Regions from separate parts of the Caldimonas sp. KR1-144 genome, predicted to be linked through region 2. Evidence: predicted binding sites of a transcription regulator. Region 2 holds the regulator's gene; each other region holds the start of a gene.
The links. The regulator FNR, encoded in region 2, switches genes on or off when oxygen is low (the NO sensors DNR and NnrR bind a similar motif). The targets are predictions, from matches to a motif close to TTGATNNNNATCAA.

Region 1 (10,258 bases), on a different contig from region 2:
TCGCGCGCGAAGGCCTCGACCTCCTGCGGCTCGAAGCCGACATCGACCCGCGCAACGCCGCCTCGGCGAGGCTGCTGGAGCGCGTCGGCTTCAAGCTCGAAGGCACGCTGCGCGAGCGCTGGATCGTCAATGGCGAGGTGTCCGACTCGGGCCTGTACGGCCTGCTCGCGCGCGAGCGGGCCGCGCTGCGCGGCTGATCAGTCGCCGAAGCCCTCCAAGACGAGCTTGCCGCGCGTGCGGCCGCTCTCGATGAGGGCATGCGCGCGCCTGAGCGTTGCCGCGTCGATCGGCCCCAGCACCTCGCTCGCGGTGCTGCGCAGCACGCCCTCGTCGACCAGGCGCGCCACCTCGGCGAGCAGTCGGCCCTGCTCGGCCATGTCGGGCGTCTGGTGCAGGGAGCGGGCGAACATCATTTCCCAGTGCAGCGACAAGGCCTTGCCCTTGAGCGCCATCACGTCGACCTCGCCGGCCGCGAAGTCGTCGATCACGCCGAGCCTGCCTTGCGGCACCAGCGCCTCGACGAGCTGCGCGTAGTGCTGCGGCGTGTGCGTCAGGCTGGCCGCATAGCGCAGCGGCGGCAGGCCCTCGATCGCCGCGAGCTGCGGCACCAGGGGCTGCGTGTGGTCGACCACGTGGTGGGCCCCGAGCTCCTTCAGCCACGCACGCGTCTCGGCGCGCGAAGCGCTGCCCACGACGGTGAGCACGGTGCGCGCACGGGCCAGCTGCACGAGAACCGAGCCGACCCCGCCGGCCGCGCCGGTGGCCAGCAGCGTGGCCGACTCGCCCGCCTGCACGCCGAGGCGGTCGAACAGCAGCTCCCACGCGGTGATCGCCGTCAGCGGCAGCGCCGCCGCCTCGGCGTCGCTCAGGCTGCGCGGCGCGTGCGAGGCGATGCGGTGGTCCACGCACTGCAGCTCGGCGTTGCTGCCGGGGCGCGTGATGTCGCCGGCATACCAGACGCGGTCGCCGACCGCGAAGCCGCGCACTTGCGCGCCGATCGCGCGCACGACGCCGACCGCATCCCAGCCCAGCACCACCGGCGTCACGCCATCCGCGCTGGCTCGGCGCTGCCGCACCTTGGCGTCGACCGGATTGACCGACACCGCGCGCACCTCGACCAGCAGGTCGCGAGGCCCGGGCTCGGGCGCGGGCAGCGACAGGTCGAGCAGCGACTCGGCGTGGTCGATCGGATGGGACTGCAGATAGCCGACGGCTTTCATGAGGGGGCTCCACGAACGGAAAGGTTGCGATGCCCGGGATGATGGTGATTCAATTCGACGTTGAGTAGCCAGTCGTTTAACGACACAGTTTCAAATGAAGATTGAAAATGTCGACGAGCTGCGCGTGCTGATCGAATGCGCCCGCGGCGGCAGCCTGACCGCGGCCGCACGGGTGCTGTCGGTCACGCCGGCGGCGGCCAGCGCGCTGCTCAAGCGGCTCGAAGCCCGGCTCGGCGCGCGGCTGGTCGAGCGCAGCACGCGCGCCTTGAGCCTCACGCCGCCGGGCGAGGCCTTCCTGGGCTACGCGCAGCGCGCGCTCGACCTGCTCGACGAAGGCGCCGCGCACATCGGCGACGATGCGAGCCGCCTGCGCGGCACGATCCGCCTGACCGGCCCGAGCGACCTCACGCGCAACGTGCTGCTGCCCTGGCTCGACGAGTTCCTCGAGGCGCATCCTGGCGTGGAGTTGCAGCTGAGCGTCGGCGACCGGCTGCAGGACGTGGTGCGCGACCAGGTCGACCTCGCGATTCGCACCGGCGAGCTGGCCGATTCGCGCCTGGTGGCGCGCCAGCTCGCGCGCACGCGTCGCATCGCGGTCGCCTCGCCCGACTACCTGGCGCGCCGCGGCACGCCGCGCGAGCCGGCCGATCTGGCCGCGCACGAATGCCTGACCTACCGCATCCGCCAGCGTCGCGAGACGATCTGGCGCTTCTGGGCCGAGGGCGCAACCGAAGCCGCGCCGCTGGCCGCCGTGCGCGTGAACGGCCGGCGCAGCGTCGACGACGCCGAGATCGCGCACCGCTGGGCGCTGGCCGGGCACGGCATCCTCTACAAAGGCGAGCTCGACGTGCGCGCCAGCCTCGCGCGCGGCGCGCTGGTGCGGCTGTTCCCCGGCCTGGTCGGCGACGCGTTGCCGCTGCACGCGGTGATGCCCAGCCAGCGCTTCCTGCCGCAGCGCGTGCGCGCGCTGGTCGATCACCTGGCGGCCCGACTGGCCGCCCAAATGCTCAGGCGATGACGACCAGCGCCGGATCGAAGTCCGGCTTCGGCGGCTTGAGCTTCATGTCCTTGAGCGTTTGCCGCACCAGGCTGGCGATCATCAGGTTGCGGTTGGTCTTGCTGTCGGCGGGGATCACGTACCAGGGCGCGTGCGCGCTCGAGGTCGCGGCGATCGCGCTCTGGTAGGCGCCCTGATAGGCGGCCCACTTCGCGCGCACGGCCAGATCGCCGGGCTGGAATTTCCAGCGCTTGGCCGGGTCGTCAACGCGCGCCTGCAAGCGCTGCTTCTGCTCTTCTTTCGAGATGTGAAGGAAGCACTTCAGGACCGCGGTGCCGGTGTCGTGCAGCAGGCGCTCGAACGCGACGATGTGTGCCAGGCGCCGGTCGCGCTCGGGGCGGTCGATCCAGCCCTCGACATAGGGCACCAGCACGTCTTCGTAGTGGCTGCGGTTGAACACGACGATCTCGCCGGCGCGCGGCACCACCGCGTGCACGCGCCACAGGAAGTCATGCGCGCGCTCGACCTCGCTGGGCGCCTTGAAGGCGGCAACGCGCACGCCCAGTGGGCTGCAGCGGTTGAAGACGGAGCGCGCGGTGCCGTCCTTGCCGGAGGCATCCATGCCCTGCAGCACCAGCAGCAGCTTGCGCGTGCCGCCGGCCTGGCCGTGCGCGTAGAGCAGGTCCTGCAGGCGGTCGATGTCGATCGCCAGCTCGTCGAGCCGGGCGTCGTCGGCCTCGTGACTGCTGCCCGCGAAGGGCCGGGCGCCGGGATCGACGTCCTTGAGCCGCAGGCCGGCACGCGCGCGCTCGAGGCGCCGGTTGTTCTTGCCGTTCTTGCCGGGCATCGCGTGGCTCCTTGCGGCGCGACGGCGCCGCTGGCGCGAATGTAGCGGCGCGGCGACGCCGCCGCGACGGCTCGTTGACGTGGATCAGCACTTCGCCCGGCGCTCAGGCCGACGTTGACCTGGGGCAAGGGCGTGCACAGCCCGCCGGCCTGCAATGGCGTCTGCGGGAGCGTTCCCGCTCACCGACCGGAACCATCATGTCCACGAACAAGCAACGTCTTCTCGCCGTCCTCGTCGCCGCGGCCGGCCTCACCTCGATCGCTCCCACGGCCCAGGCCGCCGAGCCCTGGCTCGTGCGCGTGCGCGCGCTGTACCTCGATCCGGCCAACAAGGACGACATCGCCGGCGCCGACCTGTCGGTCGACAGCAAGACCTTCCCCGAGGTCGACATCAGCTACTTCTTCACGCCCAACCTGGCCGCCGAGCTGGTGCTGACCTATCCGCAAAAGCACGACTTGAGCCTCGACGGCTCGAAGATCGGCACGCTCAAGCACCTGCCGCCGACGCTGTCGCTGCAGTACCACTTCATCCCCGAAGGCAGCGTGCGGCCGTACGCGGGCATCGGTATCAACTACACGCGCTTCTCGTCGGTCGACCTGCCGGCGGGGCTGGACGTGGACCGCAACAGCTGGGGCCTGGCCATCGGCGCCGGCGTCGACATCCCGGTGGCGAAGAATCTGCTGGTCAACGTCGACGTGAAGAAGGTGCAGATCCGCACCGACGTCTCGGCCGGCGGCAGCAAGCTCGGCGAATTCAGGGTCGACCCGCTGCTGTTCAGCGTCGGCCTCGGCTTCAAGTTCTAACTACTCGTCACGCGCCCACTGCACGCCGTCTTCCGTCAGCATGACATCCAGCGGGATGTCATGCGGCTCGGCCTCGAGCCACGGAATGAAGCCGTGCGCGTAGCCGATGCCCACGGTGAAGGGGCGCGGCGACAGCGCGGCGAGCGTGCGGTCGTAGAAGCCGCCGCCGTAGCCCAGGCGCACGCCCTTCGGGCCGAAGCCGACGCAGGGCACGAGCAGCAGCGTGGGCAGCAGCAAGTCGGTGCCCTGCGGCTTGGGGATGTCGTAGGCGTCGGGCTCCATCGGGCAGCCCGGGTACCACTGGTGAAAGCGCAGCTGCCGGGTCTCGCGGTTCATCACCGGCAAGCCGATGCGCCGCGGCGGCCCGTCGCCGGTGCCGTGGCCGGAGCCCTCGGTCCAGCGGTGGAGCGCCGGCAGCGGATCGAACTCACCCTTGATCGGCCAGTAGGCGCCCACCGTCACGTCCTCGCGCGTGGCCAGCCACACGCGCAGCACGCCTTGCAGTTGCACGGCGCGCTCGAGCCGGTCGGGCAGCGCCTGGCGCTCGGCCTGCAGCACCCGGCGCAGCTGGGCCTTGTCGCGTTGGAGGTTCAGCGGATCGAAGGGCAGCGTCATGGCCGGGATTCTCGCGGCTTCGTGCATGCTTCGGCCATGCCTGCCACCCCTCCTCCTCGCGACGGCTACGTCGACTGGTGTCTCGAGCTGCTGGCCGCCGTCGGCCCGGTGCGCGCCAGGCGCATGTTCGGCGGCCACGGCCTGTACGCCGACGACGTGATGGTCGGCCTGATCGCCGACGAGCAGCTCTACATGAAGACCGATGCGCTCACGCGCGAGCGCTGGGAGGCCGCCGGCGGGCGGCCGTTCGCCTACTCGCGCGAGAACCGCGCCGCCGTGACGATGAGCTACTGGACGCCGCCCGACGACGCGATGGACTCGCCGGCCGCGATGGCGCCGTGGGCCCGGCTCGCCCTCGAGGCGGCGCTGCGCTCGCGCGCGCAGGCCAAGCCCCGAACGGCCGCGAAGAAGAAGGCGGCTACTTCGCGTCGCGCGGCACCGAATAGTTGACCGGCACGAAGCGGTAGCCCGCCCCCTCGGCGCGCAAGTGGCCGAGGCCGGGGAACGACAGATGCGCGCCGCCGACCAGGTATCCCTGCTTGGCCGCCTCGGCGAACAGCTTCTTGCGCTGCACCGCGGCCGCCGGGCTGTCGCTGTCGAACTCGATCGTCACCTGCGGCTGCGGGAACTGCACCGCGGCAACGTGCATCAGGTCGCCCCACAACAGCAGCTTGTGGCCCTGGCTCTCGACCATGAACACGCTGTGGCCGGGCGTGTGGCCGTGGTTCGCGCGCGCCTTCACGCCGGGCACGAGCTCGGTGTCGCCGTCGAAGGGCTTGAAGCGGCCCGCCGCGACATAGGGCGCAACGGCGCCGCGCGCGCCTTCGAACATGCCCTTGGCGTCCTTCGGCGCCTTCTCGTAGTTCGCGTCGCTGAGCCAGAAGTCGGCGTCGTGCTTGTCGACGCGCACCACCGCGTTCGGAAACGCCGCCTGGCCGCCCGCGGCCAGGCCGCCGACGTGGTCGGGGTGCATGTGGGTGATGTAGACCTCGTCGACCTGCTCGGGCTGGTAGCCGGCGGCCTTGAGGTTGGCGACCAGCTTGCCGAGCGTGGGGCCGAACAGCCCCGCCGCGCCGGTGTCGACCAGCACCAGCTTGCTGCCGGTGTTGATCAGGAAGCCGTTGACCGAGGTCTCGAGCGGCGACTTGAGGTAGTTGGCCGCCAGCACCTTGTTGACCTTGGCCGGCGTCGTGCGCGTGAGCAGTTGGTCGACCGGCAGGTCCACCGTGCCGTCGGACAGCGCCGTGATCTCGAACTCGCCCAGCATCATCCGGTAGAAGCCGGGCGCCTGGGTCTTTTGCTGCGGGGCCGCGGCCTGCGCCTCGGTGCAGGTCAGCGACAGCGCCGACGCGAAGGCGATCGTGGCGGCAGTCACCACGCCCAGAACGGGCCGGTACGCGGGCTTGAACGGCGAGACGATGTGCGTCATGGGCTAGGCTCCTGGTGTGCGTTGTGATGGGCGCGCACGGTAGCCCAGCGCCGCGGCCCGCGCAACGCGTGGGCCGCTTTCTGCCTTCAGCGCATCGGCGCCGCTTCCAGCACCTCGAAGCTCGCGCTCGGCCAGGCCTCGGCCACGGCCGACTCGCCGGCTTCCAGCCGCAGCGTGTCGCCGGCGCCGAGCCAGCAGTCGTCGAGCAGGTCGCTGTTGCCGCCGTTCGGATGGCGGTCGGCGGTCACCCACAGGCGGCCGCTGCGCAGGCGCAGCCAGCGTGCCCGGCTTTCGCGCGGCAGGCGCATCGCCTCGCCGCTGGACAGGCGCCACACGGGACCGTTGATCGCGATGTTGTGGATCGTGCTCATCTCAAAACTCCCCTTCTTCACGCATGACTGATTGAGGCAGCGGCGCCGCTTGAGCGGCACGCGCCACGTGCTCGACGGCCGGCGCTTCGGCGCGCGGCGGCGGCAGCGATTCGGCCGGCATGAACAACACCCAGCCCACGGCAGCCAGCACGCCGCAGCTGGTCACCACCACCAGCAGGGCCGCCGCCCAGCAGGCCGCGACAACGGCCTGCATCGACCAGCGGCGCCTGCCTAGCACGGGCTTGGGCGAGCGCCGGAACTGTTGCGCCAGAGTCATCAGAATGATCATGGTCATCGCTCCTGAATCTCGCTTGTCTGGCCTGAATCTTCAGCGGAAAATCGCACCCGGTCCAATGAGATCGGCTCAGCCCACTGATTCCTGATGAGCATCAATCCGCCCCGCCGGCGCCCCCTGTCCGTCGGGCCACTGCGTGCCTTCGAGGCGGTCGCCCGCCTGAAGAGCTTTCGCGCCGCGGCCGACGAGCTCTTTCTCACCCAGTCGGCCGTCAGCCGGCAGATCCAGGCGCTCGAAGAGGAGGTCGGCGCGCAGCTGCTCAGTCGCGGCACGCGCCACGTCGCGCTCACCGGCGCGGGCATCGCGCTGCTGCAGGCGACCGCGCCGGCGCTGGCGCGCATCGACTCCACGGTGCGCCAGATCCGCGCGGCCGGCGGGCGACGCATCGTCAACGTGACCACCTTCGCGTCGTTCGCCTCGCTGTGGCTGATCCCGCGCCTGGCCTCGTTCGAGGCGCGCCACCCGGACATCGACATCCGTTTGCTCGCCACCGACCGCCTCGAGGCGCTCGACGGCCAGCAGGTCGACCTCGCACTGCGCTACGGGCTCACCGTCGACCGGCCGCCGCAGGCGCATCGCCTGTTCGACGAGGTGATCACGCCGGCCACTTCGCCCCAGCTCGCCGAGCGCGCGCGCCGCGGCGAACTGCCGCCGTTGCGCTCGGCCGCCGACCTGGTGCACCACACGCTGCTCGAGGAGGACGACGTGCGCCCGAGCGCGCGCTACCTGAGCTGGCGCCACTGGCTGGCGCAGTTCGGCGAGCCCGAGCTCGAGCCGCGCCGCTGGCTCTACCTGAACTTCACGCACCAGCAGATCCAGGCCGCGATCGACGGCCAAGGCGTCGCGCTCGCGCGCATCGCGCTGATCTGCCACACGCTCGAGCGCGGCGAGCTGGTCGAGCCCTTCGGCCCCGCGGGCCGCCTGCTCAGCCCCTGCGCCTACTGGATGCAGGTGGCCGAAGCCGCCAAGGCGCGTCCCGAGGTGCAGGCCTTCGTTCAGTGGGTCGCCGAACAGGCCGAGCTGACCGGCGACACCATCGGCGCCAGCCGGCCCGACACGTCTTCGGGGGGCGGCGATGCGTCGCCCCTCGGCTACATTGAAACCGATGCCGCGGCCGCGATGCCGCAGCGTGCTTGAACCGGATCCCTGGATGAATCGCAGTACACCGCGCCGCGCCCGCCTGACCGGCCTGGCGGCTTCGCTCGCCATCGGCCTCGGCGTCGGGCTGACGCTCGGCACCGTCGCACCCGAAACCAAGGCCCAGAACAGCACGGCCGCGCCGCCCGGCAGCGAGAGCGTGATCGACGCGCGCGACGCACTGCGGCGCCGCGACCGCGCCCGCCTCGCGTCGGCCAAGGCGGCCACCGCCAACCACCCGCTCGCACCCTGGGTCGACTACTGGGAGCTCGGCAACCGGCTGAGCGAAGCCAGCCAGTCCGATCTCGACGCGTTCTATGCGCGCTGGCCCGCCAGCTACGTCGAGGACCGGCTGCGCAACGACTGGCTGCTCGAGCTCGGCAAGCGCCGCGACTGGGCCAACCTGCGCGTCGAGTTCCCGCGCTTTCGCATGAACGACGACCGCGAGGTCACCTGCTACTGGCTGCTCGCGCGCCACCTCGACGGCGAGGACGTCGCGCGCGACGCCCGCGAGGCCTGGCAGGCGCAGCGCGAGGCCGACGACGGCTGCGCGCTGCTGGCCACCACGCTGCGCGAAGCCGGCAAGCTGAGCGATGCCGAGGTCTGGCGCAAGGCCCGCCTGGCCACCGAGAACAACCGCCGCGCGGCCGCGCGCCAGGTTGCGCAGCTGATCGACGACGACGCCTCGGCGGCGGTCAACGAGCTGTTCGACAACCCGCAGCGCTACCTCGCGCGCAAGGCCAACACACGCGGACGCAAGGCGCAGGAGCTCACCGCGCTGGCGCTGATCCGCCTGGCCGCGAACGATCCGCCGGCGGCGGCCGAGGCCTTGCAGCAGCGCTGGCAGGACGGCCTGGCGCCGGCGACGCGCACCTGGGTCTGGGCCAGCATCGGCAAGCAGACGGCCATCAAGCTCGACACCGAGGCCTCGCAGCACTTCCAGCGCGCCGCGCTGGCCGCGCGCGACGACACCGTCGAGCTGCCCGACGAGACGCTGGCCTGGTCGGTGCGCGCCGCCTTGCGCGCCAACAACGGCGCCGGCCGCTGGCAGCAGGTGGTGCAGGCCATCAACGCGATGAGCGCCAACGAGCAGCGCGACCCGACCTGGGTCTACTGGAAGGCGCGCGCACTGCAGGCGCTGGCGGCCGACAGCCAGGACGGCGCCGCGATGCTCGAGGAGTCGCGCACGCTGATGCGCCAGATCGCGAGCCCGCTTCACTTCTACGGCAAGCTCGCGCTCGAATCGCTCGGCGAACCGCTGGTGTTGCCGCCGCGGCCTGCGCCGCTCACCGAGGCCGAGCGCAGCGCCGCCGCGGCCAATCCGGGCCTGCAGCGAGCGCTGCTGCTGATCGCCATCGGCCTGCGCAGCGAGGGCGTGCGCGAATGGAACTTCACGCTGCGCGGCATGGACGACCGCCAGCTGCTGGCCGCCGCGCAGCTGGCCTGCCAGCGCGAAGTCTGGGACCGCTGCATCAACACCAGCGAGCGCACCAAGGACGAGGTCGACGTCGCGCAGCGCTTCCCGATGCCGTTTCGCGACGAGGTCCTGGCCAGCGCGCGCAGCACCGGCATCGACCCGGCCTACGTCTACGGCCTGATCCGCCAGGAGTCGCGCTTCATCCTCGACGCGCGCTCGGGCGTCGGCGCCTCGGGCCTGATGCAGGTGATGCCGGCCACCGCACGCTGGACGGCCAAGAAGCTCGGCATCAGCTACAGCCAGGACCGCATCACCGAACGCGACACCAACCTGCGCATCGGCACCGGCTACCTGAAGCTGGTGCTCGACAGCTTCGAAGGCTCGCAGGCGCTCGCCGCCGCGGCCTACAACGCCGGCCCGAACCGCCCGCGCCGCTGGCGCGAGGGACCGGTGGTCGACGCCGCGGCCTGGGCGGAGAACATCCCATTCAACGAGACACGCGACTACGTCAAGAAGGTGCTGTCCAATGCCACCGACTACGCCGCGCTGATCAGCGGCCAGCCGCAGTCGCTGCGCGCCCGCCTGGGCCAGCGCATCGGCCCGAGCGACACGCCGCTGCCGGCCGCCGACAAGGAATTGCCCTGAACCGAAAGGCCCGACCATGCCCGCGCCCACCGACGTGCTGATCCTTGGCGGCACCGGCTTCGTCGGCCGTGCGCTCGTCGCGCGCCTGGTCTCGCGCCACTTCGGCGGCGGCGGCGAGATCACGGTGCCGAGCCGCCGGCCGGCTCGCGCCAAGGCGCTGACCAGCCTGCCGACCGTCGAGCTGGTGCAAGCCGACGTGCACGACGAGGCCACGCTCGCGCGCCTGGTCGCCGGCCGCGACGCGGTGGTCAACCTGGTCGCGATCCTGCATGGCAGCCAGGCGCAGTTCACGCACGTCCATGTCGATCTGCCGCGCAAGCTCGCCGCCGCCTGCCGGCGCGCCGGCGTGCGCCGGCTGCTGCACGTCAGCGCCCTGGGCGTGCCCGACGCCGGCCTGGCCGCGCCGTCGCGCTACCTGCGCAGCAAGACCGCCGGGGAGGCGGTGCTGCGCGAGGCCGGGCTCGACCTGACGCTGCTGCGGC
Region 2 (10,258 bases):
ACGCGGTGATCTTTGCGTTCGGCGGCTGCGCGCTGTTCGCCACCAGCTACCACGTCGTCCAGCGAACCAGCCAGACGAAGCTGTTCGCCCCCTGGCTGGCGGACTTCACCTTCTGGGGCTGGCAGGCCGTGATCGTCGCCGCGGCGATCACGCTGCCGCTGGGCTACACGCAGGGCAAGGAGTACGCCGAACTGGAGTGGCCGATCGACCTGCTGATCGCTGCCGTGTGGGTGGCCTATGCGATCGTCTTCTTTGGCACCATCGGCAAGCGCCGCGTGCGCCACATCTACGTGGCCAACTGGTTCTTCGGCGGCTTCATCCTCGCGGTGGCGCTGCTGCACATCGTCAACAGCGCCGCCATGCCGGTGAGCCTGTGGAAGAGCTACTCGGCCTACGCCGGCGTGCAGGACGCGATGGTGCAGTGGTGGTACGGCCATAACGCGGTGGGCTTCTTCCTCACCGCCGGCTTCCTGGGGATGATGTACTACTACATCCCCAAGCAGGCCGAGCGCCCGGTCTACAGCTACCGCCTGTCGATCGTCCACTTCTGGGCGCTGATCTTCACCTACATGTGGGCGGGTCCGCACCACCTGCACTACACCGCGCTGCCCGACTGGGCGCAGAGCATCGGCATGGTGTTCTCGCTGGTGCTGCTGGCGCCGAGCTGGGGCGGCATGATCAACGGCATCATGACGCTGTCGGGCGCATGGCAGAAGCTGCGCGACGACCCGATCCTGAAGTTCCTCATCGTCGCGCTGTCGTTCTACGGCATGTCGACCTTCGAGGGGCCGATGATGTCGATCAAGACGGTCAACGCGCTGTCGCACTACACCGACTGGACCATCGGCCACGTTCACTCCGGCGCGCTCGGCTGGGTGGGCCTGATCTCGATGGGATCGCTGTACTACCTGATCCCGCGCATGTTCGGCCAGACGCGCATGTACAGCGTCAAGGCCATCGAGCTGCACTTCTGGATCGCGACCATCGGCATCGTGCTCTACATCGCCGCGATGTGGATCGCCGGCGTGATGCAAGGACTGATGTGGCGCTCGGTGAACCCCGACGGGACGCTGGTCTACAGCTTCGTCGAGAGCGTCAAGGCAACCTATCCCTTCTACGTGATCCGCTTCGCCGGCGGCCTGCTGTACCTTGGCGGCATGCTGCTGATGGCCTGGAACGTGGTGAAGACCGCGATGGGCGGCGACCGTGCCGCAGCGCTTGCACGTGCCGTCCCGGTCGCGGCCTGAAGCAGGGAGCAACAACGACATGAACGCATCCCACGACACGGCCTCGCGCGGCTTCACGCACGAGCGCATCGAGACCAACAACTTCCTGATGATCGTGCTGATCGTGCTGGTGGTGGCCGTCGGCGGCATCGTCGAGATCGTGCCGCTGTTCTTCCAGCGCAGCACCACCCAGCCGGTCGACGGCCTCAAGCCCTACACCGCGCTGCAGCTCGCCGGGCGCGACATCTACCTGCGCGAAGGCTGCTACGGCTGCCACTCCCAGATGATCCGCACGCTGCGCGCCGAGACGCTGCGCTACGGGCCGTACTCGCAGGCCGGCGAGTTTGTCTACGACCATCCGTTCCAGTGGGGCAGCAAGCGCACCGGGCCGGATCTCGCACGCGTCGGCGGGCGCTACAGCGACGAGTGGCACCGCATCCACATGCACAACCCGCGCGACCTCGTGCCGGAGTCGAACATGCCGGCCTATCCGTGGCTGGCCACGGCGCCGCTCAAGCCCGAGGAGGCCGAGCCCAAGATGCGCGCGCTGCGCACGCTGGGCGTGCCGTATCCCGACGAGCAGATCGCCGGCGCCGCTGCCGAGCTCAAGGGCAAGACCGAGCTCGACGCCCTTGTGGCCTACCTGCAGGTGCTCGGCACCGCGGTGAAGTGAGGAGGGCGCGATGGACATCAACGACGCACGCATTGCGGTGACGGTGCTGCTGTTCGCGGCCTTCATCGGCATCGTGGCCTGGGCTTGTGCGCGCAGCAACCGCGCGCGCTTCGACGAGGCCGCGCTGCTGCCGTTCGCCGACGAAGAAAAAGGGAGAAAGGCATGAGCGATTTCGTCTCGAACGGCTGGTCGATCTTCGTCGCGGTGGTGACGATCGTCGGTCTGGTCGCCTGCTTGTGGCTGTTGGTGGTCGCGAGCAAGCGCACCGTGATGGCCAACGACAACACCACCGGTCACGTCTTCGACGGCGACCTGCGCGAGATGAACAACCCGCTGCCGCGCTGGTGGATGGTGCTGTTCGTGCTGACGGTGGTGTTCTCGATCGTCTACCTGCTGCTGTACCCCGGGCTGGGCAGCTCCAAGGGGCAGTTGGGCTGGACTTCGCCGGGCGAAGTGGCGTCCGCCAACGAGCGGGCGCGCTCGCAGATGGAGGCCGTGTACGCGCGCTTCCAGCCGATGAGTGTCGAGGCCCTGGCGCAAGACGCCGGCGCGCGCGCGATCGGCGAGCGGCTGTTCCTGAACAACTGCGCCACCTGCCACGGCTCGGACGCGCGCGGCAGCAAGGGCTTTCCTAACCTGACCGACGACGACTGGCTGTGGGGCGGCAAGCCCGAGAACATCGTCGAGACGATCACCAAGGGGCGCCAGGGCATGATGCCGCCGATGGCGGCCGCGCTCGGCAGCGCCGAGGACGCGCGCAACGTTGCGAACTACGTGCTCAGCCTGTCGGGCAGCCCGCACAACAACATCGCGGCCCAGCTCGGCAAGAGCAAGTTCGGCGCCTGCGCGGCCTGCCACGGCATCGACGGCAAGGGCAACCAGGCACTCGGCGCGCCGAACCTGAGCGACCGCATCTGGTTGCACGGATGGGGCGAGGCAGCGGTGATGGCGATGATCACCAACGGCAAGCACAACCAGATGCCGGCCTTCGGCGAGCGTCTCAGCGACGTGCAGGTCCGCATCCTCGCCGGCTACGTGACCGGCATGCGCGGTCAGACCGTGGCGGCGCGATGAACGTCATCGGGAAGGCGGGCGGATGAACGAGTCCCCGGCCCGCGCAGGCGATGCGACCGTCGAGATCGTGTCGCTCTACCGCAAGGAGGCGACCATCCATGCGCGTGCCGTGCACGGCTGGTTCGCCGCCTGGCGCTGGGTGTTGGTGTGGCTCACCCAGCTGGTCTTCTACGGCCTGCCGTGGCTCACGTGGAATGGTCGCCCGGCGGTGCTGTTCGACCTGATCGAGCGGCGCTTCTACATCTTCGGCCTCGTCCTCTACCCGCAGGACTTCATCTACCTCACGGCGCTGCTGATCGTCTGCGCCTACGGCCTGTTCCTGTTCACTGCGGTGGCGGGGCGACTGTGGTGCGGCTACGCCTGCCCGCAGACGGTCTACACCGAGATCTTCATGTGGGTGGAGGAAAGGCTCGAAGGCGACCGCAACGCGCGCATCCGCCTCGATGCGTCGCCGTGGACCTTGGAGAAACTGCTGCGCCGCGGCGGCAAGCACCTCGCGTGGGGTGCGATCGGGCTGTGGACCGGCTTCACCTTCGTCGGCTATTTCACGCCGATCCGCCAGCTGTGGGCGGGTGCGATGTCCTTCGGCCTGGGCCCCTGGGAATCGTTCTGGATCCTGTTCTACGGCTTCGCCACCTACGGCAACGCCGGCTTCCTGCGCGAGCAGGTATGCAAGTACATGTGCCCGTACGCGCGCTTCCAGAGCGCGATGTTCGACCACGACACGCTGATCATCAGCTACGACCCGGGCCGCGGCGAGCCGCGCGGCTCGCGACCGCGCAGCATGGCGCATGCCCAGCTTCGCGGCCAGGGCAAGGGCGATTGCATCGACTGCACGCTGTGCGTGCAGGTCTGCCCGACCGGCATCGACATCCGCCGCGGCCTGCAGTACGAATGCATCGGCTGCGCCGCCTGCATCGACGTGTGCAACGGCGTGATGGACAAGATGAGCTACCCGCGCGGCCTGATCCGCTACGCGACGCAGCGCGAGATCGATGGCGGCGCGCGCCTTGGCTGGCGGCGCGTGCTGCGCCCGCGCGTGCTCGTGTACTCGCTGGTGCTGCTGCTGATCTCGGTGGCCTTCGTCGCATCGGTGGCGCTGCGCGCGCCGCTGCGCGTCGACGTGGTGCGCGATCGCGGCAGCCTGGCGCGGCTGGTGGAGGACGGTCGCATCGAGAACAGCTACCGCCTGCAGCTGATGAGCTCGTCCGAGGCGGCATTGCGCGTGCAGGTGTCGGTGCGCGGCATAGACGGCGCCAAGGTGCTGACGCGCTCGGCGGTCACCGAGCTCGGCGCGGCCGAGTCGCGCTGGCTGCCGCTGGCGGTGCAGGTGCCGCCCGAAGCGGCGCTGTCGATCGGGCCCGGTGCGCATCGCATCGAGTTCGTGATCGACGTTCAAGGTGCCGGCCGCGCGCCGGTGATCGAAACCTCGACTTTCGTGGTGCCGCGATGACGACCCAAGCTGCGTGCGCGCCGTGGTGGCGCTTTCCGATCGTCTGGCTCGTGATCGCCGGGCCGCTGGCGGTGGTGGTGGCGGGTGTGCTGACCGCCGTGCTGGCGGTGAACGGCGCCGACGCCAGCGTGCCGGCGGTGCCGGTCACGCGCGAGCGCAGCGCCGCGCCGGCAATGGCCGGACGCAATCACGCGGCGACGCCGCTGCCTTCGGGCAGCGCTTCTCGCTGACCGCGGTTCAGCAGCTGGTCGCGGCGACCAGCCGGCGCAGGCCGGCGGCGTCGCGCACGCGCACGTCGCGCTGCTTGACCTCGAGCAGGCCGTCGTCTTGGAACTTGGAGAAGGTGCGGCTCACGGTCTCGAGCTTGAGACCGAGGTAGCTGCCGATCTCCTCTCGCGTCATGCGCAACACCAGCGCGGTCGGCGAGAAGCCGCGCGCCTGCAGGCGCTGCGTGAGGTTGAGCAGGAAGGCCGCCACACGCTCCTCGGCGCGCATGCTGCCCAGCAGCAGCATCACGCCGTGGTCGCGCACGATCTCGCGGCTCATGATCTTGTGGAACTGCTGCTGCAGCGGCGTGAACTCGCGCGAGAGCTTCTCGAGCTGCTCGTACGGGATTTGGCAGACCTGGGAGTCTTCCAGCGCGACCGCATCGACCGTGTGGCGGTCGCTGCTGATGCCGTCCAGGCCGAGCAGTTCGCCGGCCATCTGGAAGCCGGTGACCTGGTCGCGGCCGTCGTCGGCGACGACGCGGGTCTTGAAGAATCCGGTGCGTACGGCGTAGATCGACGTGAAGCGATCGCCGGCCTGGAACAGGGGCTCGCCGCGGCGCACGGAACGCGGCGGCGCGACGAAGCGCCCCAACCGGTCCAGTTCGTCGGCGGACAGCCCGAGCGGCAGGCACAGCTCGCGCAGGTTGCAACTCGAGCATGCGACCTTGACGGCCTCGATGCGCGTTGAATCGGCAGAAGCACTCATGCGCGAAATTATCGTGATGCAGCTCAGCGCGAGAACTCGTGCGGCGCCGCCGCGCAAGCGCTGTTTGACGGAGATCAAGCGACTGCGCGGACCCGGGCGGCACAGTCCTTCGCATGCTCACCGAGCCGAAATCCGTGGCGCCCATGATCGACGCCGAGCTGCTGCGCCGCTTCTCCAAGGGCGGGCCTCGCTACACCTCCTATCCGACCGCCGATCGCTTCGTCGAGGCCTTCGGCGCCGAGCAGTACCTGCAGGCGCTGGCCCAACGCCGCGAAGGCGGGGCGCTGCATGGCGGCGAACCTTTGTCGGTCTACGTTCACATCCCGTTTTGCGAGTCGCTGTGCTACTACTGCGCCTGCAACAAGGTCGTCACGCGCCAGCATGGCCGTGCCGAGCCTTATCTGGCGGCGCTGGAGACGGAGATGGCGCTGCAGGCGCAGGCGCTCGGGCCGCACCGGCCGGTCGCGCAGCTGCACCTGGGCGGGGGCACGCCGACCTTCCTCAGCGATGCCGAGCTCTTGCGCCTGATGACCAGCCTGCGGCGCAGCTTCGCGTTGCAGCCCGGTGCCGAATGCTCGATCGAGGTGGACCCGCGGACCGTGGACACGTCGCGGCTGGCGTGGCTGGCCGAGCTGGGCTTCAACCGCATCAGCTTCGGCGTCCAGGATCTGGACGCAGCGGTGCAGCAGGCGGTGCACCGCGTGCAGCCGCTCGAGCAGATCGAGGCGTTGATGCGCGATGCGCGGGCATTGGGCTTCGAGTCGATCAACGTCGACCTGATCCACGGCCTGCCGCGGCAGACCACGGCGTCGTTCGCGCGCACCGTGCGCGAGATCGCCCGGCTGCGGCCCGACCGCATCGCGCTGTATGCCTACGCCCACCTGCCGCAGCGCTTCAAGCCGCAGCGGCGCATCGTCGCCGAGGAACTGCCCGGTGCGGGAGAGCGGGTGGCGCTGCTGGCCCAGGCGATCGACGGCTTCCTCGAGGCGGGTTATGAGTACATCGGCATGGACCATTTCGCGCTGCCGGGCGATTCGCTGGCCGTTGCGCGGCGGCAGGGCCGTCTGCATCGCAGCTTCCAGGGCTACTGCACACAGCCCGACGGCGATCTGATCGCGCTCGGCGTCTCGGCAATCGGCCGCGTCGGCGCGACCTACAGCCAGAACACCAAGGATCTGGCCGAGTACCAGGAACTGCTCGCCGCGGGCGTGCTGCCCGTCGTGCGCGGTCTGGCGCTCAGCCGGGACGACCTGCTGCGCCGCGCGGTGATCATGGCGCTGATGTGCCAGGGGCGGCTGGCGTTCGAGTCGATCGAGCTGGCGCACCTGATCGATTTCCGCACCTACTTCGCCGAGGAATTGGCGGAGCTGCAGGCACTGGCCGACGACGGCCTGGTGACGATCGACGCCGACGGCCTTGAGGTCACGCCCTTGGGCTGGTACTTCGTGCGTGTGATCGCGATGGTGTTCGACAGGCCGCTGCGCAGCGACCGTGCGCGCGAGCACTACTCGAAGGTGATCTGAGGATCCGTCGATGGACGGCTCCCTGCTGCTGTCCGGCCTGCTGATCGGCTTGGCCGGGAGTCCGCATTGCATCGCGATGTGCGCCGCGCCTTGCACGGCGCTGGCCTCGCGCTGCGATCCGCAGCGTCCGCGGCGGGCGCTGCTCGCCTGGCACGCGGGCCGCGCGCTCGCCTACACGGCGGCCGGTGCGCTGGCGGCCGCGGGCAGCGGCGCGCTGTTCGAGCTGGCGCGCGCGTCGGTGGCGCTGAAGCCCTTGTGGACGCTGCTGCAGGTGGCGGCGATGGTCCTGGGCTTGTGGCTGCTGGTGACCGGCCGGGCACCGTATTGGTCGGCCACCGGCATGCCGGGCTGGCTGCGTCGCATCGGCGCTGCGGATGACGCTCGGCCGATCGTCGTGGCGCCCGCCGGCCAGCGCGGCGCGTTCGCGATCGAAGCGCCGTCGGCTGGGGGTGGCTGGCGCGCCGGCGCCGCCGGACTCGCCTGGGTGGCGTGGCCCTGCGGCCTGCTCTACGCGGCGCTGGCGGTCGCGACGCTGGGGGCGACACCCTGGCACGGCGCTGCCGTGATGGCGGCCTTCGCGCTGGGCAGTTCGGCGGGCCTCGCGGCCGGGTCGTGGCTGTGGCGGCTGGGACGGGGCAACCGCCAGGTCGTGCCGCCGACGGTCGCGCTGCGCCTGGCCGGCGCGTTGCTGACCGCCGCCGGACTGTGGGCGTTGTGGCGCCACGGCGTGGCGGGCGAGGTTCAGGCCTGGTGCCTGCCATCCTGATCGCAGCGCCAGTGAAGCCCCGAAGGCCCGAGCGCTAGAGTCGCTCGCCTACAATCGCCGGCTCGGTCCGACACCGTCGCCGGCCCGAAAAGAACCCTCCCGCAGCCTTATCGATCCCCGAGCGGAGACTCATCGACATGTACCAGCACATCAAGGTGCCCACGGGCGGCCAGAAGATCACGGTCAACAAGGACTTCTCGCTGAACGTGCCCGACCAGCCCATCATTCCCTACATCGAGGGCGACGGCACCGGGTTCGACATCACGCCGGTGATGATCAAGGTCGTGGACGCGGCCGTCGAGAAGAGCTACGGCGGCAAGCGCAAGATCCACTGGATGGAGATCTACGCCGGCGAGAAGTCGACCAAGGTCTACGGCCCGGACGTCTGGCTGCCGGAAGAGACCCTGCAGGTGCTCAAGGAGTACGTGGTCTCGATCAAGGGCCCGCTGACCACGCCGGTCGGCGGCGGCATCCGCTCGCTGAACGTCGCGCTGCGCCAGGAGTTGGACCTCTACGTCTGCCTGCGCCCGGTGCGCTACTTCAAGGGCGTGCCCTCGCCGGTCAAGGAGCCCGAGAAGACCGACATGGTCATCTTCCGCGAGAACTCGGAAGACATCTACGCCGGCATCGAGTTCGAAGCCCAGAGCGAGAAGGCCAAGAAGCTGATCAAGATCCTGCAAGAGGAATTCGGCGTCAAGAAGATCCGCTTCCCCGAGACCTCGGGCATCGGCGTCAAGCCGGTCTCGAAGGAGGGCACCGAGCGCCTGGTGCGCAAGGCCATCCAGTACGCGATCGACAACGACAAGCCCTCGGTCACCCTGGTTCACAAGGGCAACATCATGAAGTTCACGGAAGGCGGCTTCCGTGACTGGGGCTACGCCCTGGCCCAGAAGGAGTTCGGCGCCGAGCTGATCGACGGCGGCCCGTGGTGCAAGTTCAAGAATCCGAAGACGGGCAAGGACATCGTCGTCAAGGACGCGATCGCCGACGCCTTCTTGCAGCAGATCCTGCTTCGCCCGGCCGAGTACTCGGTGATCGCGACGCTGAACCTCAACGGCGACTACGTCTCCGACGCGCTGGCGGCGCAGGTCGGCGGCATCGGCATCGCCCCGGGCGCAAACCTCTCGGACTCGGTCGCGATGTTCGAGGCCACCCACGGCACCGCACCCAAGTACGCCGGCAAGGACTACGTCAACCCGGGCTCCGAGATCCTCTCGGCCGAGATGATGCTGCGTCACATGGGCTGGACCGAAGCGGCCGACCTGATCATCAGCTCGATGGAGAAGGCCATCCTGTCCAAGAAGGTGACCTACGACTTCGCCCGTCTGCTCGATGGCGCGACGCAGGTCAGCTGCTCGGGATTCGGCCAGGTCATGATCGACCACATGTGAACCGCCGGCGCTGGCCGCCGGAATCGAACGAAATCAGAAGGGCCCGCCATCGGCGGGCCCTTCTTTCATGTCGCTTGTGCTTTTGTCTTGCCCGGCGGCCGTCGTGTCAGCTTGGCGGCAGCCTCGGCCGGCCTCAGGGGCTCGGCTGGGGCGCTGCCTCGCTGCGGACGGCGGCACCGCTACGGGCATCGACCGGCGTGATGTTCTGCGCCAGCTTGCCCTTGGGACCTTCGACCAGCTCGAAGGTCACGCGGCTGCCCTGCTTGAGCGTCCTAAAGCCTTCCATCTGGATGGCCGAAAAATGGGCGAAGACGTCTTCGCCACCCCCCTCCGGCTCGATGAAGCCGAAGCCCTTTGCATCGTTGAACCACTTGACGGTCCCGTTGGCCATGACGCCCTCCTCAAACGGGTGCACTATCGTTATTGGGTCATTCTTGGCGAGCGCTTTTCGGGGTGTCAATGGCGCGGACCCGGTAAGCCCCTGCCCGCGGCAGGGGCGGCCAAGAGGCGTGTCGGATCCATGCCCTCGCCGTGGCGCCCAGGCGTCATGCCTTGAACGCGGGGAATCAGTCGCCATCTGCCCACGCAAAGGGTCGTCCGAGCCCCCTGGCGCGAGTGCGGATCGGACGCTGTCTATAGAATGAATTCCATGCCGGACGACCCGATCAAACCCCCCGCAGTGCCGAGCGTCTTGCCCCGGCCGGACGACGGTCAGGGTGCGGTCGTGGCCGAGCGGAAAACGGCCAAGGTCGAACCTCCCCGGCTGTTCCAGGTCGTGATGCTGAACGACGACTACACCCCGATGGAGTTCGTCGTGATGGTGCTGCAGGAGTACTTCCAGCGGGACATCGAAACAGCCACGCAGATCATGCTGAAGATCCATCACGAAGGCAAAGGCGTGTGCGGCGTCTACACCAAGGACGTCGCCGCCACGAAAGTCGAGTTGGTGCTCGCGGCCGCCAAGCGGTCGGGACACCCGTTGCAATGCACCATGGAGGCCGCATGATTGCCCAGGAACTAGAAGTCAGCCTGCATATGGCCTTCGTCGAGGCCAGGCAGCAGCGGCACGAATTCATCACGGTCGAGCATCTCCTGCTGGCTCTGCTCGACAACCCCTCGGCCTCCGAGGTGCTGAAGGCGTGCTCGGCCAACATCGATGACCTGCGCAAGAGCCTGA
Region 3 (10,258 bases), on a different contig from region 2:
CGCTCGGTGAGCGCGCTGGTCGACATTTCGAACTACGTGATGTTCGAGTTCGGCCGCCCGTCGCACATCTTCGACCTCGACAAGATCCACGGCGGCCTCGTCGTGCGCTGGGGCCGCGCGGGCGAGTCGCTCGAGCTGCTCAACGGCAACACCATCACGGTCGACGAGCAGGTCGGCGTGATCGCCGATGGCGACGGCAGGGTCGAGTCGCTGGCCGGCATCATGGGCGGGCAGTCGACCGCGGTCTCGGACGACACGCGCAACATCTACGTCGAAGCCGCGTTCTGGTGGCCCAAGGCGGTGATGGGTCGCTCGCGCCGCTACAACTTCTCGACCGACGCCGGCCACCGCTTCGAGCGCGGCGTCGACCCGGCGCTCACCGTCGAGCACATCGAGCGCATCACCGCGCTCGTGCAGCAGATCTGCGGCGGGGAGGCCGGCCCGATGGACGACCACGTCGTCAACCTGCCCAAGCCGCAGCCGGTGACGATGCGCGTCGCGCGGGCAAGCAAGGTGATCGGCATGCCGGTCACGCAGGCGCAGTGTGCGGAGGTGTTCCGCCGCCTGGGCCTGGCCTTCACCGAAGCCGATGGCAGCCTGACCGTCACGCCGCCGAGCAACCGCTTCGACATCTCGATCGAGGAAGACCTGATCGAAGAAGTCATCCGCGTGCTGGGCTATCCCAGGCTGCCGGGCACCCCGCCGCTGGCGCCGGTGACCGCGCGCGTAGGTGCGGAGGCGCGCCGCTCGCCGCACGTGCTGCGCCATGCGCTGGCCGGACTGGGCTACCAGGAGACGCTGAACTACAGCTTCGTCGACGCGCGCTGGGAACGCGAGCTCGCCGGCTGCGACAACCCGATCAAGCTGCTCAACCCGATCGCCAGCCAGCTCGACGTGATGCGCACCAGCCTCATCGGCAGCCTGGTCCAGGTGCTGCGCTACAACCTGGCCCGCAAGGCCCAGCGCGTGCGCGTGTTCGAGCTCGGCAAGGTGTTCCTGCGCGATGCCTCGGTGCTCGAAAGCGACGCCACGGTCGCCGGCATCGCACAGCCGCTGCGCCTGGCCGGCCTGGCCGCCGGGCCGGCCGCGGAGCTGCAATGGGGCCAGCCCGAGCGCGCGGTCGACTTCTACGACGTCAAGGGCGACATCGAGGCGCTGCTGGCGCCGCGCGTCGCGCGCTTCGCCGCCGCCGAGCATCCGGCCCTGCACCCGGGGCGCAGCGCGCGCATCGAGCTGGACGGCGTGACGATCGGCCACGTCGGCGAGCTGCATCCGCGCTGGCGCCAGGCCTACGAGCTGCCGAGCGCACCGATCGTCTTCGAGCTCGACGCCGAAGCGCTGATGCGCGGCCGCCTGCCGCAGGCCACGCCGGTGCCGCGCCAGCTGCCGGTGACGCGCGACCTCGCGCTGATTGCCGGCGAGGGCGTGACGCATGACGCACTGATCGCCGCCGTGAAAGCCGCGCCGACCGACGGCCTGGTGCGCGACGCGCTACTGTTCGACGTCTACCGCCCGAAGACGCCGACGGCCGAGATCGCCGCCGGTGAACGCAGCCTCGCCGTGCGCCTCGAGCTGCTCGACGAGCAGGCGACGCTGACCGACGAGCGCATCGATGCGGCCGTGCAGGCCGTGGTGACACACCTTAGTAGCACGCTGGGCGTGCGCCTGCGCGGCTGATCCGACCAACTCCGGAAGACGATGAGCCAAGACATGGACCGAGTCATCCTCCCGACGCTCGAAACGCCGACGCTGACCAAGGCGGAGCTCGCCGAGCTGCTGTTCGAGCGCCTGGGCCTCAACAAGCGCGAGTCCAAGGACATGGTCGAAGCCTTCTTCGAGCTGCTGCACGAGCAGCTCGTGGCGGGCAATGACGCCAAGCTCTCGGGCTTCGGAAACTTCCAGATCCGCCGCAAGGCACCGCGCCCGGGCCGCAACCCGCGAACGGGCGAAGCGATCCCCATCAAGGCACGCAACGTGGTGACGTTTCATGCCAGCCACAAGCTCAAGGCCCTGGTGCAAGGCGAGATCCCCAACGGCGACGACTTCGAGTAAAGTCTGAACAAAACCCCCACACCTCATTGATTTCCAATGGAAAAAGCGCTGCCGCCCATCCCAGCCAAGCGCTATTTCACGATCGGTGAGGTCAGCGAGCTGTGTGGCGTGAAGCCCTACGTGCTGCGCTACTGGGAACAGGAGTTCACCCAGCTCAAGCCGATGAAGCGCCGCGGCAACCGGCGCTACTACCAGCACCACGAGGTGCTGCTGATCCGTCGCATCCGCGAGCTGCTGTACGACCAGGGCTTCACGATCAGCGGCGCGCGCAACCGGCTCGCGGAGTCCCCGATGCGCGTGCCGGCCGGCGCCGCGCTGCCACCCGAAGGCGATGACGAAGCGCTGGTCGAAGACGACGCGACGATGGCCGTCGCGCTGCTGAAGAAGGACTCGCCGGCCCCGGCCGCCCGCACCTCGGTTTCGGCCGGCGTCGAAGGTGACCCGTGGGCGCCGATCCGCGAAGAACTGATCTCGATTCGCGGCCTGCTCGCCGTGTGATCGCGAGGGCGCCGCAGCGCGAAGCGCATGAATCCTGCGGCTATAATGCGCGCTTCTTCGGGGCGTAGCGCAGCCTGGTAGCGCACTTGCATGGGGTGCAAGGGGTCGCGAGTTCGAATCCCGCCGTCCCGACCAAGAACGAGCAAGCCCGGTGTCGAAAGACACCGGGCTTTTTTCGTTTCGGGTCTGCTTTCGTTTCGAGCTTGACCTGCGTCAGAACGCCCGCGCCGCTGGCTTCCTACATTGCTGCATCCGAAATGCATCTTCAGTCGCAGGAGCGAGCAGCCATGACCCTGACCAACTACGGCACCAAGATCGACGTGCGCGAGATCGCGCCGCGCGAGCGCCATCCGCTGATCTTCAACACCTTCCGCAGCCTGGGCGGCGGCGAGACGCTGGAGCTCGTCAACGACCACGATCCCAAGCCGCTGTACCACCAGATGCAGGCCGAGAAGCCCGGACAGTTCGCCTGGGACTATCTCGAGCGCGGGCCCGAAGTCTGGCGCGTTCGCATCACCAAGCTCGCCGCAGCGCACGCCGATGGCAATTGCTGCGGCAGCTGCGGCGGCCATTGAGGCTTTGTCGATGATCGACGCCGACGCCGGCGCCGGGTCAGGCGCTGGCGCGGTAGGTCGCCGCCACCACCGCGGCCTGCACGCGCGAGCTGAGCTGCAGCTTGCGCAGGATGTGCTGCACGTGGATCTTGACCGTGGTCTCGGCGATCGCCAGTTCGCGCGCAATCTCCTTGTTGCTCCGGCCCGCGGCGATCAGCTCGAGGATCTCGCGCTCGCGCGCCGACAGGCTGTCGATCGCATGCGCCGGCACGGCGGGCTCGGCCTGCGCCGACGCGGCGGCCGTGAACTGGAAGGCCGCCGCCAGCTTGGCCGTCATCGCCGCGCTCACGCTGGACTGACCGCGCGCGGCGCGCTCGATCGCGTCGCCCAGCTCGTCGCTGTCGGAGGTCTTCAGCAGGTAGCCTGACGCGCCGGCGCGCATCGCGTCGGCGAGGTCGCGCTCGTCCTCGCTCATGGTCAGCATCAGGATGCGCATGCCCGGGGCGGCGCGCAGCAGATCGGGCAAGGCGTCGACGCCGCGCGCGCCGGGCAGGTGGTTGTCCAGCAGCATGACCTGCGGGCGCAGCTGCGCCGCGAGCTGCTGCGCCTTCGCGGCGTCGCCGGCCTCGGCCACGACCTCGAATCGGCCGTCGCTGACCAGCAGCGCGGTCAGCCCGCGCCGAAAGAGCGTGTGGTCGTCGACCACCATGACCTTGATCGCATCGCTCATGGACTCGCTCCTTCTTCACGCGGCCTGCGCTTCGCGCTCGGGCAGCGAGACGACGACGCGAGTGCCCGCGCCCGGCGCGGAACGCACATGCACCTGTGCGCCGATGCCGGCAGCGCGCTCGCTCATGATGCGCAGGCCGACATGCGTCTCGTCGGGCTGCGCATCGGTGCCGGTATCGAAGCCGAGACCGTCGTCGCGCACCTCGATGCGCCAGTTCGGTTGCTGCTGAACGTCGAGCCAGACCTTGGTTGCACCGGCGTGCTTGCGCACGTTCGACAGCGCTTCCTGCACCACATGCAGCAGCTGCACCTGGACATCGGGCGCGAGCGGCACGCCGCGGCCGTGGACGTCGATGTGCGTCTCCAGGCCGGTCTGGTGGTGGAACTTCTGCAGCGTGGTCTTGAGCGCCGGCACGATGTCGTCGCCGTTGGTGCGGGTGCGAAAGTGCAGCAGCAGCTCGCGCACGTCGGCCGTGCTCTCGCGCACGCCGGCATCGATCTCGTCGACGGTGCCCAGGGCCAGCGCGGCCTCGCCGCGCTCGAGTGCGCGGCGCAGCAGCTGCACCTGGATCTTCATGAATGCCAGCCCCTGGGCGATCGAGTCGTGGAGCTCGCGCGCGATCAGGCTGCGCTCCTCGGCCACCGCGGCCTCGCGCTCGAGCGCGGCCGCACGCAGTCCTTCCATGCCGCTGGCAAAGTGGCTCGCCAGGCTTTCGAGCAGCTGCAGGTCTTCGCTCGCGAGCGCTGCGCCGTTGCCGCGGAACAGCAGGTTGACCTCGCCCAGCGATTGCTCGTGCAGGCGCACCGGCACGGCCACCATGCGATCGAAGCCGAAGCGCTCGCAAGGCGTCGGCGCACCTGCGTCGGCGGCGCGAATCGGGATGCTGCGCACCGCGCTCGTCTGCGGCTCGCTGACGCAGTGGCAGCCGCCGTCGGACAGGCAGCGTTCATGCTCGAGCAGGCCCGCAGGCACGCCCTCGGAAGCCAGCAGCACGTGCTCGCCGTGCTGGCCGTCGCGCCAGCGCAGCATCGCCGCATCGGCGTGCACGGCCCGGCGCATGCGCCCGGCCAGGCCTTCGGCCAGGGCCTGCAGATTGGCGGCGCGACCGACGAAGGCGCTGGCGTCGTACAGCAGCGCGAGCCGCTCGCGCTCGGCGCGCAAGGTCTCGGTCTTGCGGCGCACCTTGTCCTCGAGGTCGCGGTAGAAGCCCTGCAGCGTGGCCGCCATGCGGTTGAAGCTTTGCGACAGGTGGCCGAATTCGTCGTGGCTGGCCACGTCGACGCGCGCGCCGAGGTCGCCGGCCTCGATGCGCGCCAGGCCGGCCTGCAGCCGCGCCAGCGGATTGAAGACGAACAGGTAGGCGGCGTAGAGCAGCGTCACGCCGCCGGCGATGGCCAGCGCCATCAGGCCGAGCTGGAACAGCGTCAGCAGCGTGGTCCAGCGCGCCAGCCGGTGCTCGATCGCATCGACGAAGGCATCGACGGCGGCGACCATGTGTTCGGCCCGCGCGGCCGCCTGCGCGTTCGACGGCGCCGTGCCCGACTGCCAGTCGCCGCGCAGCGCAGCCCAGCGCTCGCGGACCTGCCCGAAGGCGGCGCGGGTGAGGGCGTCGCGCGGCACAAACAGCGGCCGCGCCGGATCGCCGCTGCCGAGCAGCTCGAGCGTGGCCTCGTACTGCCGAACGAGCTCCGCGTGGCGCGCGGCGTCGCCGCTGCCCACCCCCTGCGCCAGGCGCCAGGTCTGCATGCGCAGCCGTCCCGCCTCGTTGACGGCGGCAGCGCCGCCTTCGAGCTGCCACGTCACCCACAGCGTCAGCGCGATCGAACCAAGCGCCAACGCGAGCAGCGCGGCGCCGATGATGCCGAGCTTGGCCGACAGCGGCGCGGTGCGCAGAAGCTTGTGCATCGCCGGCAATGTAGGCGGCGTGCCGCGTCGCCGGCTTGCGACGCGTCAATCGGCGTCTGCGTGGGCGGGGCGAGCGCCTTGATCGCCGTCAAAGCTGCATCGCATCTGCACCTTTACGCTGCATCGCTCCCGTATGCCGCGGCCTGCCGCAGCGCCAATGAAACTCACCGCCTTCACCGACTACGCGCTGCGCGTGCTGATCTACCTGGCCGCGCAGCCGCAGCGCCGCGCGACGATCGCAGAGATCGCCGCCGTCTTCGATGTGAAGGAGAACCATCTGACCAAGGTCGCGCACTTCCTCGGCAGGAACGGGCTGCTGCACAACGTGCGCGGCAACGGCGGCGGGCTGGAGCTCGCGCGCGAGCCGCAGGCCATCGTCGTCGGTCAGGTGGTGCGGCTGACCGAAGGCGCCGCGATGCCGGCGCAGTGCTTCGGCGATGCGCCGGGCGCGTGCCGCATCGCGCGCCAATGCCGGCTGCGCGACGCGCTGGGTCGCGCCGTCGACGCGTTCTACGCGGTGCTCGACGACTGCACGCTCGAGGACCTGGTACACGAGCAGCCCGCGCTCGGCGTGCTGCTGCGGCCGGGGCGGCCCGTCGCGCGCATCCACGTGCCGCTGCCATGACGACGTCCAGCCCCTTTCCCTACGAAGGCCCGCCCGAGCTGCGCGAGGCCGTCGGCGCCGCGCTGTCGCGCGTGATCGACCCCGAGGTCGCGCTCAGCATCGTCGACGTGGGGCTGGTCTACGGCGTCACGATCACGCCGCAACGCATCCACGTGCGCATCACGATGACCTCGGCCGCCTGCCCGGTGGCCGACGTCGTCGTCGACGACATCCACGCCGAACTCGGGTGCACCATGCCTGAGGGCCGCGAGATCGAGGTCGAGCTCGCCTGGGAGCCGGCATGGACGCCCGAACGCCTGAGCGAGCGCGCGCGGCGCTTCCTGCAGTGGTAGGCGCGGCCATCGCGCTGCGCCTGCTGGTCGGCGCCGCCGTCGCGACCAGCCTGGCGGCCGGCATCGTCGGCGGCCTGTGGCGCGCCGGCGCTCCGGTGGTCGCGGGCAGCTGGCTCGCGCAGGCGGTGCCGTTCCACGCGGCGCTGATGATCGGCGTCTTCTTCGGCAGCGTGATCGGCCTCGAGCGCGCGGTCGCGGTCAAGCGGCGTCTCGCGTTCACTGCGCCGCTCGCGGCCGCGCTTGCCGGGCCGTGCCTGCTGGCGGGCCGCGTGACGGCGGGGCAGGCGCTGCTGGTTGTCGCGGGCATCGCCTTCGTCGCGGTCAACGTCGCGATCGTGCGCCGCCAGCGGCAGGCTCACACGGTCTTGCTGCTGGTCGCCGCGCTGGCCTGGCTGGCAGGCAACCTCGGTTTCGCCGCGGGCGAAGCCGGTCCCGCGACGCTCTCGTGCTGGTTCGCCTTCCTGGCGCTGACGATCGCTGCCGAACGCCTGGAGATAACGCGCCTGCTGCGCCGCCGTCCCGGCGCGCTGGCCACGTTCTTCGCCATCGTCGCGGCGCTGCTGGCTGGCGCCGCGCTGTCGGCCGTCGCACCGGCGGCGGGCGGCATGGGCTTTGGCGCGGCGCTGTCGTTCTGGCTGATGCGCCACGACATCGCACGGCGCACCGTGCATGCGCAGGGGCTCAGCCGCTACATGGCGGTGTGCCTGCTGGCCGGCTATGCGTGGCTGGCTGTCGCGGGCCTGGCCTGGGTCGCGCTGGCCGCCGGTGCCTTTGCAGCGCGCGATGCAGCGCTGCATGGCCTGGGCATCGGCTTCGTGCTGAGCATGGTGATGGGCCATGCGCCCGTGATCCTGCCGGCGCTGGCGCGCGTGAAGGTCGAGTTCGGCCCCTGGTTCTATGCGCCGCTGGCGCTGCTGCACGGCTCGCTGCTGCTGCGCCTGGCCGGTGGTGCCGTCGATCCGGCGTGGCGCGCGCGGTGCCGAGGGCAATGCCTGGGCCTTGCTGCTGATCGCCGCGGCCATGGCGGCCGGTGCGCTCGCCTGGCGCCGGCGGCACTGAGGCGGCCTGCCGCGTCGGCTCAGGGCTGCGGCAAGCCGCGGCGCGCCGCCATCTCGTCGCCCATGCGACGCAGCGCCTCGGCGCTGCCGTGGGCCTGCACGAGCGGATAGGCCTGCCGCTCCTCGGCCACGATGTGTCGCTCGTACAGCGTGGCAAAGGCTTCCCAGCGCTGCCGCTGGCCGGGCGCGTGGCCAGCATGCCAAACGCCCGCCGCGATGCGGGCCAGGTCGCGGCGGATCGCCTGCCACTCGCTTTCCATGCGGCGGTGCTCGCGCACCAGCCGCTGCGCAAGCGCGGCACGGCCGTGGGCCGCGAGCCAGGGGATCACGTGGCGCTCCTCGTCCTCGTGGTGGGCCGGCGCGGCGATGTCGAAATAGCGCATCACGTCGCGCGCGGCGCCCACCGCGCCCGCGTCCACGCCGTGGCTTTCGAGGTGACCGGCCAGCAGCGTGAGCAAGCGCAGCATGCGATGCACGCGCTCGTGGCAGGCCTGCAGCATCTCGAACGGCTGGGCAAAGCCCACCGCCGGCTCGCGTTGAAGCAGCGCCCGCGGGGCGCGCGGTTCGCCCGGTTCGGCGATGTGCACCATGGCCGCCTCAGTGCAGCACGAGCAGCGGCAGCTTGCTGCCCGCCAGCACGGCCTTGGTCTGCGATCCGAACAGGAACTCGCCGAACGCGCCGCGGCCGTGCGTGACCATCACGATCATGTCGCAGCCATGCGATTCGGCCGCTGCGATGATGGCCTGGTCGACCCGGGGCACCTGGTCGAAGACGCCTTCGAAGGGCACGCCCGCGGCGCGCGCGGCGGCTTCGAAGCGGCTGAGCAGCGGACGGGCGTGGGAGGCCGCCGCCGCGTCGTACCAGGCGTTCTCGTTGTCCATCAGCGCCTTCAGGCGTGGCGTCGCCGGCAGCGGCGGCAGCGGTTCGGCGACGAAGGCCGTGACCGCCGCGCCAAGCTGCCGGGCCAGCGACAGGCTGTGCTCGATGGCCTTGTCGGTGAGTTCATTGCCGTCGACCGGCACGAGGATGCGCTTGACGTGCATGGCATTTCCTTTCTGATCAACCGGCGCGGCCATCGACGCGCGGGCGGCCCAGCCAGCCGCCGTAGCGCCAGGCCCAGCCGGCACAGGCGGCGCTCCAGCACAGCGCGGCGGCCATGAGCAGCGTCGCCGCGGCCTGCGGCCACAGCTCGGCGCCCACGCGCAGCACCGTGGCCGCCTGCAGCACGAGGTACAGCGTCCAGGCGACGTTGTCCGCCGCCAGCGGTCGGCCGCTGTGGCCGGCGGCGACGCGCGTGACCATCGCGATCAGGGTCGCGCCCAGATAGCCCATGGTCAGCGCGTGCAGCGGCGCCAGGCCGAGCGAAGGCAGCCCGGGCCACGCGAAGGCGCGCAGGTTCTCGGCACCGGCCAGCGCGAGCGCGAGGCCGAACCAGAGGAAGCCGCCGTGCAGCATTGCCAGCAGGCGGATGCGCAGGCTTTGCACCAGGCCCCAGCGCAGCGCGAGCCACAGCAGCAGGGCCGCCGCCGGCCACTGCAGGGCGGCCAGCGCCAGGTGCGCGGCGCGGGGCAGCGGCCACCACAGCAGCGCCGCGATTGCGCCGCAGGCACTGGCGGCCAGCGCCGCCAGCATGGCCCACAGCAGCCAGGTCGGCCGCCATGCGTCCAGCAAGGGCAAGGCGCTCGCGGTGAAGAACGGGATCATGCGGTGCGAAACGATCGCGAAGGTCGGCGCGAGAAAGCCCCACAGCGCCAGCTGCGCCGCGACGCGTGCCAGCGTGGCATCGCCGGCGCCGACGGACCAGGCGCCCAGCGCCATCGCCAGTGCGCCGACGCTGCCGGCCGCGAGCACGGCCTTGGCATGCAGGCGGTCCGGCGCGCGGCTTTGGCGCACCAGGCGCGCGAAGCGCAGCCCCAGCGTCGTCCAGGCGAGCGCGGCGCTCGCCATGCCCGCCGCCGCCAGCCTCGGCTCGAACGCGAAGCCCGCCAGCGCGAGCAGCCAGCCGCCCGCATAGCCGCTCACGCCGAACAGCAGTCGCGCCGCCGGCACCTCGGGCAGACCCAGCCAGCGCGGACCGGCGGTGAAGGCAAAGCCGACGATGAACATCGGCATGAAGCCCAGCGACATCGCCAGCCCATGCGCGGCGGCCGGCGGCACGGACCAGGGCCAGTGCCAGCCGGCGTGGCGTGCGGCCAGCGCCAGCGTCCACCACAGCGCGGTGGCGGCCATCAGCACGGCCGCGGCGAAGAAGCCCAGTCGATGCGGGGCGCTGGCCACGCGGGCGACGTGCCAGCGGCCATCCGCGGCGCCGGCGGCGTGGACCGGGATCGTGCTCATCGCTGCATTCCTTCAAGCGGCGGCCGGCGTGCCCAGTGCAACGCCGGGCGTGAGCAGCCGCTCGATCAGCTGGCGCACGCTCGCGATCTGCCTGCCGAACGGCAGCTCACCGGTGCCGCGGAAGAACAGGCCCTTGGCCAGGTCGCCGCGCAGCGCGGCGGCCAGC

Region 1: a site for FNR is predicted at 3,139-3,152, ahead of ACO2TI_RS09490 (OmpW/AlkL family protein). Genes of this name have one in related genera too.
Region 3: a site for FNR is predicted at 2,754-2,767, ahead of ACO2TI_RS11895 (DUF2249 domain-containing protein). Genes of this name have one in related genera too.

What each region holds. Positions count from the first base shown of each region.
Region 1 covers NZ_JBMSEE010000003.1:326,397-336,654, forward strand. Annotated here, with positions in the region: gene ACO2TI_RS09470 (GNAT family N-acetyltransferase) at 1-197, shown strand, start outside; gene ACO2TI_RS09475 (zinc-binding alcohol dehydrogenase family protein) at 198-1,220, opposite strand; gene ACO2TI_RS09480 (LysR substrate-binding domain-containing protein) at 1,315-2,238, shown strand; gene ACO2TI_RS09485 (PPK2 family polyphosphate kinase) at 2,228-3,064, opposite strand; gene ACO2TI_RS09490 (OmpW/AlkL family protein) at 3,262-3,867, shown strand; gene ACO2TI_RS09495 (5-formyltetrahydrofolate cyclo-ligase) at 3,868-4,482, opposite strand; gene ACO2TI_RS09500 (TfoX/Sxy family protein) at 4,519-4,932, shown strand; gene ACO2TI_RS09505 (MBL fold metallo-hydrolase) at 4,901-5,911, opposite strand; gene ACO2TI_RS09510 (DUF2917 domain-containing protein) at 5,998-6,282, opposite strand; gene ACO2TI_RS09515 (hypothetical protein) at 6,284-6,571, opposite strand; gene ACO2TI_RS09520 (LysR substrate-binding domain-containing protein) at 6,665-7,714, shown strand; gene ACO2TI_RS09525 (transglycosylase SLT domain-containing protein) at 7,728-9,776, shown strand; gene ACO2TI_RS09530 (complex I NDUFA9 subunit family protein) at 9,793-10,258, shown strand, end outside.
Region 2 covers NZ_JBMSEE010000012.1:82,603-92,860, forward strand. Annotated here, with positions in the region: gene ccoN (cytochrome-c oxidase, cbb3-type subunit I) at 1-1,247, shown strand, start outside; gene ccoO (cytochrome-c oxidase, cbb3-type subunit II) at 1,267-1,899, shown strand; gene ACO2TI_RS22500 (cbb3-type cytochrome oxidase subunit 3) at 1,910-2,065, shown strand; gene ccoP (cytochrome-c oxidase, cbb3-type subunit III) at 2,062-2,973, shown strand; gene ccoG (cytochrome c oxidase accessory protein CcoG) at 2,996-4,426, shown strand; gene ACO2TI_RS22515 (nitrogen fixation protein FixH) at 4,423-4,656, shown strand; gene fnr (fumarate/nitrate reduction transcriptional regulator Fnr) at 4,664-5,401, opposite strand; gene hemN (oxygen-independent coproporphyrinogen III oxidase) at 5,545-6,924, shown strand; gene ACO2TI_RS22530 (sulfite exporter TauE/SafE family protein) at 6,935-7,690, shown strand; gene icd (NADP-dependent isocitrate dehydrogenase) at 7,828-9,081, shown strand; gene ACO2TI_RS22540 (cold-shock protein) at 9,215-9,472, opposite strand; gene clpS (ATP-dependent Clp protease adapter ClpS) at 9,731-10,087, shown strand; gene clpA (ATP-dependent Clp protease ATP-binding subunit ClpA) at 10,084-10,258, shown strand, end outside.
Region 3 covers NZ_JBMSEE010000004.1:290,238-300,495, reverse strand. Annotated here, with positions in the region: gene pheT (phenylalanine--tRNA ligase subunit beta) at 1-1,677, shown strand, start outside; gene ACO2TI_RS11910 (integration host factor subunit alpha) at 1,711-2,052, shown strand; gene ACO2TI_RS11905 (MerR family transcriptional regulator) at 2,089-2,550, shown strand; tRNA gene ACO2TI_RS11900 (tRNA-Pro) at 2,609-2,685, shown strand; gene ACO2TI_RS11895 (DUF2249 domain-containing protein) at 2,838-3,125, shown strand; gene ACO2TI_RS11890 (response regulator) at 3,163-3,834, opposite strand; gene ACO2TI_RS11885 (type IV pili methyl-accepting chemotaxis transducer N-terminal domain-containing protein) at 3,850-5,739, opposite strand; gene ACO2TI_RS11880 (Rrf2 family transcriptional regulator) at 5,897-6,364, shown strand; gene ACO2TI_RS11875 (metal-sulfur cluster assembly factor) at 6,361-6,696, shown strand; gene ACO2TI_RS11870 (hypothetical protein) at 6,645-7,865, shown strand; gene ACO2TI_RS11865 (hemerythrin domain-containing protein) at 7,775-8,344, opposite strand; gene ACO2TI_RS11860 (universal stress protein) at 8,352-8,798, opposite strand; gene ACO2TI_RS11855 (NnrS family protein) at 8,815-10,092, opposite strand; gene ACO2TI_RS11850 (NAD(P)H-dependent flavin oxidoreductase) at 10,105-10,258, opposite strand, start outside.